Regions from separate parts of the Bradyrhizobium sp. AZCC 1610 genome, predicted to be linked through region 1. Evidence: predicted binding sites of a transcription regulator. Region 1 holds the regulator's gene; the other holds the start of a gene.
What was found. Region 1 encodes LexA, which represses DNA repair genes until DNA is damaged. Its sites were predicted from a motif close to TGTTCNNNNTGTGTTCNG; they were not measured.
Positions count from the first base shown of each region.

Region 2: the regulator LexA is predicted to act here: its motif matches at 1,879-1,896, upstream of recA (recombinase RecA).

Region 1 is NZ_JAZHRR010000001.1:3,537,862-3,541,068, reverse strand. Features, by position in the region: gene V1279_RS17555 (ComEC/Rec2 family competence protein) at 1-492, shown strand, start outside; gene V1279_RS17550 (hypothetical protein) at 500-727, opposite strand; gene V1279_RS17545 (hypothetical protein) at 814-1,230, opposite strand; gene lexA (transcriptional repressor LexA) at 1,462-2,163, opposite strand; gene V1279_RS17535 (molybdopterin molybdotransferase MoeA) at 2,376-3,207, opposite strand, start outside.
Region 2 is NZ_JAZHRR010000001.1:4,299,807-4,303,013, forward strand. Features, by position in the region: gene V1279_RS21345 (hypothetical protein) at 1-543, opposite strand, end outside; gene recA (recombinase RecA) at 663-1,754, opposite strand; gene V1279_RS21355 (hypothetical protein) at 2,362-2,514, opposite strand; gene V1279_RS21360 (hypothetical protein) at 2,758-2,997, shown strand; gene V1279_RS21365 (hypothetical protein) at 3,039-3,207, shown strand, end outside.

The DNA.
Region 1 (3,207 bases):
GATGGAAGGCTGCATCTGATGCATGCGGCGAAGGGCTCCCGGGATGCCTTCCTCCTGAAGGAGTGGCTGGCGGCGGACGCGGACGCGCGTACGGCCGCTGACGCATCGCTCACCGCAGGCGTCTCATGCGACGACCTTGGCTGCGTAACGCAATCCGCCGGCGGCCTTATCGCGCAGGCGCTCAAGCCCGAGGCGCTTTCGGACGATTGCGAGCGCGCGGCGCTCATCGTGACGCTGCGGCAGGCGCCCGCTTCATGCGCGGCTTCCGTCATCGATGCCGACCGGTTGCGGCGGCAGGGCGCAATGGCGTTGCGGCGAGGCCGTGAGGGATTTGTCGTCGAGGCAGCCAAGCCCAGGGGGATCGACCGCCCGTGGTCGCCGGCCGCAGCCGACGAGCGCGAGGCCGACGCCACCGTGCTTGCGCCGCGTGTCGTGCCGCCGCGCGCCGTCGATGCGACGCCGGCCGAGGCCGACCTTCAGGCGGAGGAATAGAGGAACATCAGTGCTCGTCGACCGTCGGGCTGGCGGGTATTTCGAAGGCGCCCAGATGAAACTCCTCAGGCGCGTCGGGCTCCGATGGCAAATTGACCAGCGTGAACGACGCCTCGGGGAATTGCCGCCAGATCGCGAGATCCTCGGCCGTGATGGTGAGCCAGCCGTACCTGAACATGTATCGTCCGGGCTCGGTGACGCGTCCGGCCTTTTGCCATGTAACCTTGTTGACCACCGACTGCCCCTCGGCGCCGAGTTCTGAAAAAATTACATTACCACGATCCGCCGGCCTAAACCGGCGGATCGCGTTCGCGTTTGCGTTTATCCGGTCACGATGGATTCGGCCGGCGGCGCTTCCGTCACCTTCGGTGCACGTTCGCCCTCGGTCACCGGCAATTGCAGCACAGTCGCGCGCTGGCCTTCGCAGAGCTGCGTCACCAGCACATGGCTTCCGTCAGGAAATTCGATCGCGTCATGGTGACGGTCGGATACTTCGGGTTCGATCTGGTTAAACTTGCCGACCCGCCAGTCGGTGGTTCGCGTCCAGATCCACCGGTTATCGTATTTGACGTCCTCGGCGAACGCCAGCTCGGTGCCGGGAAGCATGCAGACCGCCACTGCTGGCTCGCGTTCCGACGCAAAGCCGCGGGTCGATGTACCGCGGAAGGTCGTGGTGATCAGCGTCTCGCCGACCTGGGCAGGCCGCGTTGCCACAGCATGCAGGCTATAGTCACACATCGGATGGCTCCCTCGTTTGAGATAGCTGACCCGTGTCTCGAAGGAGGCACAAGCCTCTATCAGAGTGGACATGGCGCAGAGCCTTTTCTTGTTTCTGGGCAATTCTGCGACTGGCGCGCTGCGCCTAAATCACAAACGCGCTAACGCGGCTTGGTTCCGGCCGCGCCACAAAAAACCCCGGCCGAAGGCCGGGGCGGGGTGTCGTCGCCGTCGTGTCTGCAATCCGACAGTTCAATACTTCCGGTACAGGCCGATCAGCTTGCCCTGAATCCGGACCCGGTTCGGCGGCAGGATGCGGACTTCGTAGGAGGCATTGGCCGGCTCCAGCGCAATCGAGGCGCCGCGGCGGCGGAAGCGCTTCAGCGTGGCTTCCTCCTCGTCGATCAGCGCCACCACGATATCGCCGGTGTCGGCGGTCTCGTTACGCTGGATCAGCGCCATGTCGCCGTCGAGAATCCCGGCGTCGACCATGGAATCGCCGCGGACTTCGAGCGCGTAATGCTCGCCGGAGCCGAGCATGTCAGGCGGCACGCTGATGGTGTGGCTGCGGGTCTGCAGCGCCTCGATCGGCGTACCGGCGGCGATCCGGCCCATCACGGGGACGGCGACCGGGCGGTTGCCGTCATCCTCGGAAGCCGGCACGCTCACCGAGCGCTTGCCGAGCGTGCCTTCGATGACGCTCGGCGTGAAGCCGCGGCGGCCGTTGCCGGCGGCAGCAAGCTCCGGCAGCTTGATGACTTCGATGGCGCGGGCGCGGTTGGGCAGCCGGCGGATGAAGCCGCGCTCCTCCAGCGCCGTAATGAGGCGGTGGATTCCGGATTTCGAGCGCAGGTCGAGCGCGTCCTTCATCTCGTCAAAGGAGGGCGGTACGCCGGCCTCTTTCAGCCGTTCATTGATGAAACGCAGAAGTTCATACTGTTTGCGCGTAAGCATCGCGAGCAATCCCCCGGTTGGCACAGTCTTTCGGTCCCGAAGCGTCAGGGTCCATCGCGGGAGTCCCTAAAACTCCCAACCCTGGACACTAGCAGTCGAAACAAATCATGAACGGACACTATATGTTCGATATGTGTTCCGCAACCACTTAATTTCAGGTGAACGCATTGCGGCTTCGGCCCAAAACGCCCTTAAAGGCGCCGTTCAGGGCATCATTCGGGCAGCCGGAGCAGTTCGCAGCGCGAACCCTTTGCGGCAGCCGGCGCGAACGGCGGACGTATCACAAGTGCCCGCGCCGCAGCGAGATTCCCGAGCAGCGATGAATCCTGGTGGCTCACCGGCACCGCCATCAGCGTGCCGTCCGCGCGCGCTTCGAGCCGTGCCCGAAGATAGTCTTCGCGCTGGTCGTTGGCGGCGAGATCGCGGCCCAGCAAGGCGCTTTCGCGCGGATGATGGATGGTGTCGCAGCCCGATAGCGCACGAATCAACGGCACCAGAAACAGGAAGCCGCAGACATAGGAGGAGACCGGATTGCCGGGCAGGCCGATCACCCGCATCGTGCCCAGCCTGCCGTGCATCATCGGCTTGCCCGGCCGCATCGCTATGCGCCAGAACGCCATGGCCGTCCCCTCGGCCTCCAGCGACCGCTTGACGAGGTCATGGTCGCCGACCGAGGCGCCGCCCAGGGTGATCAGGATATCCGCGCTTGCCTCGCGCGCACGGCGGATACCTTGCGCGGTGGCATCGACCGTGTCGGCGGCGATTCCGAGATCGACGACCTCGGCGCCCTCGGCCCGCGCCAGCGCCCGGATGCCGTAGCCGTTGGAATAGACGATCTGGCCGGGGCCGGGGGTAGCGCCCGGCATCACCAGCTCGTCGCCGGTGGCGAGGACTGCGACCTTTGGGCGGCGGTGCACCGCAAGCTCCGGATAGTTCATGCCGGCGGCGAGCGACAAATCGCGGTCGGTCAGGCGGCGCCCGCGCGTGAGCAGCACATCGCCCTCGCGGAAATCGACGCCGGCGGCGCGGATATGCCGCCCGGGA
Region 2 (3,207 bases), 760 kb from region 1:
AAGCGGAAGAGCGCTTAAATCCTTGCCGAGCAGATCGAAGCAGGCCTCCGGCGTCGGCGACCGATAGGCCTGCCAGGCTGCGCTTGCCGTCTCAAGCTCCTTTTCGGTGACATCGACGACCGGCGGCCGCCACCTGCCAAATTTCTCAAGCGCGCTCATCTTCAGATCGACAAGACGCAGCTTCAACCTGCTAATGGTTTCAGGATAAGAGCGGAAATAATCGAGCAGCCAGATCAGTTTCAGCTGCGCGCCCGGCCGTATGTCGAACCATAGTTCGACGGTTTCGTATTGCTGGCAGAATTCGGCCAGGCTCCGATTACGGTGCCTTCTGTTTTTGCTCCGGTGGGTGCCCCAGTCCGACCAGTGTGTGGCCCGGTTCCGGTCGTGACTCCCGGTGCGAGGGCCAAGATGGGCTGCGAGTTCATCTGGCGAGGGCTGCGGTCCCCACACGAAGTTGAAAAAATCCAAATTTAGCACGAGATCGGCGAGGTCATTTTCCATAAAGTCCGGCATCAACCATCCGGTCAGGACGAGAGGCTTCATTGAACTCTCCGACGATACCTACCCACCAAACAAAACGGGCGCCAAAGACGTCGGCAACTCAACGTCCGCAGCGCCCGTCTGTCGCGTCTCAGGCCTTTGCGGCCTGAAGCGTTGGAAACTTATTCGTCGCCCGCCGGCTCCTCGCCGTCGGCGTCGCGCTCAGGGGAGCCTGCCAGAATCTGCTCAGCAATCAGGCCGGAGTTCTGGCGGATCGCCGTCTCGATCTTGGCGACCATGTCGGGGTTGGCCTTGAGGAAGGCTTTCGAGTTCTCGCGCCCCTGCCCGAGCCGCTGGCTGTCATAGGAGAACCACGCGCCCGACTTCTCGACGATGCCGGCCTTGACGCCGAGATCGAGGATTTCGCCCATCTTGGAGACGCCTTCGCCATACATGATGTCGAATTCGACCTGCTTGAACGGCGGCGCCAGCTTGTTCTTCACCACCTTGACGCGGGTCTGGTTGCCGACCACTTCGTCGCGCTCCTTGATCGCGCCGATGCGGCGGATGTCGAGGCGGACGGAGGCGTAAAATTTCAGCGCGTTGCCGCCGGTGGTGGTTTCCGGCGAGCCGTACATCACCCCGATCTTCATGCGGATCTGGTTGATGAAGATCACCATGGTGTTGGACTTGTTGATCGAGGCGGTGAGCTTGCGCAGCGCCTGGCTCATCAGCCGCGCCTGCAGGCCGGGCAGCGCATCGCCCATCTCGCCTTCGAGTTCGGCCTTCGGCACCAGCGCTGCAACGGAGTCGACCACCAGCACGTCGACCGCGCCGGAGCGCACCAGCGTGTCGCAGATTTCCAGCGCCTGCTCGCCGGTGTCGGGCTGCGAGATCAGCAGTTCGTCGATGTTGACGCCGAGCTTGCGCGCATAGACCGGATCGAGCGCGTGTTCGGCGTCGATGAAGGCGCAGATGCCGCCCTTCTTCTGTCCCTCCGCCACCGTGTGCAGCGCCAGCGTGGTCTTGCCTGAAGATTCCGGCCCGTAGATTTCGACCACACGTCCCCTCGGCAGGCCGCCGACGCCCAGCGCGATATCGAGCCCGAGCGACCCCGAAGAAATGGTCTCGATGTCCATCGAACGGTCATTCTTGCCCAGCTTCATCACCGAGCCCTTGCCGAACTGGCGCTCGATCTGGGAGAGCGCGGCGGACAGGGCCTTGGTCTTATCCATGGAGGATCCTTCGACGATACGCAGGGCAGTGGTGGACATAATACGTGCTCCTTATGGCGGGGATTCGCGAGCGGGACAAACGGGCGGTGGCAAGTTCGGGATTCGACTTCGGGATTCTTCGGGATTCGACAGCGTACGGGAATCTCGTACCACCTTTGTTCTATGTTCGCAATATGTTCTTTTCCGGGATTTGGTGCTGGCCTGTTTTAACCCCTCGTGGCCTAAATTGAATTTGTGGGTGGCCTAGTTTGACCGCCCTACACTTTCTAGCGGGTAGGAACTTGTGCCAGGAACCGGTCACAAGGGGGCCATGTCGGTGACAATCACGCGCCGCAAAGTCGCCGACACCTGTTCTCGGTAAATCTACGTGCAATGGGAATTTTGAGGTACCTCAAGGGTATTAAACTTGGGGTAGAATCCGGCGCGAGAAATGGCCATGGACAGCGCGCAGCACTGCCAGGATCAGGCGGCAGAATGCCGTCGCTTGATGAAATCAGCGCGGAGTGAGGCTGAGGCTAAGACTCTGAAAGAGATCGCCCAAAGTTGGACGAGAGTCGCCGGCCAGATCGATCGATACCACGCGCTCATGCGTGAACTGGCCCGCCACGTCGCCCGGAAGTAAGGCCGCCTCAGTTGGCAGCCTCTTTCATTTTGTATAGTCCTGCGGTGGCGGTGGTAGCCCCTCCGTCCCCTTAGGCGAATCTTTGTAGATCATCTTGAAGATGCTTGCCGCAGTACCGTCCACCTTGAACTGAATGCGCAGCGGCTTGGCTATGTAATGCAGCAGTTGCAGTCTCATTTTGGTTCTCCAAAAAAAGACCCCCAGCACCATTGCTGGGGGGTCAATTCGTTAGTGGCTTGTTTTGAAAAGCGGAGTGGCCTATTTCGGCCAGTACCCGGGATTTGGTACTGGCCTGTTTCCGACCTCAGGGACCCGGTTCGAAAAATCGCAATGGCCTGATTTGAGTTTTGTCGGCTGCCGGACAGACGGAATGAAACAACCGGCCTTTAATTAGCGATGGGTGGGCTCAAGAGGGACCCCATGGCTCAGCAGCGTAAGCGCGTCACTCACACGGCGACCTTTGAAGAGCGGCTAGCGGAAGAGGCGATTAAATTCAAAGCGGCCGCTGAAAAGCAACCTCCCGGCAGCATGGCCCGAGAACTGCTTTTGCGGCGTGCCCGGCAGGCCGAGACGGCCGCTCACATCAATGAGTGGCTGAGATCGCCCGGCCTGCGGCCCCCAAACTCATTGGAAAACTTGCTGTCCGATCAGAAGAAGTAAGGCCGCACCCCAGTGTCCTGGACTGGCAAGGGGACCCGGAAGTGAAGGACTATCGAGCCTCTCTGGAGAAGCTTCGGAGCAATGCGGCTGAAGCGGCGCGGATCCGCGACCTTGCAACGGACATGACCAAGCGCGAAATGTTCGACCGGCTGGCCAAGCATCTGGGCCAACTGGCTGATGACGTTGAGCGGTCCATGAACGGGTCCATGA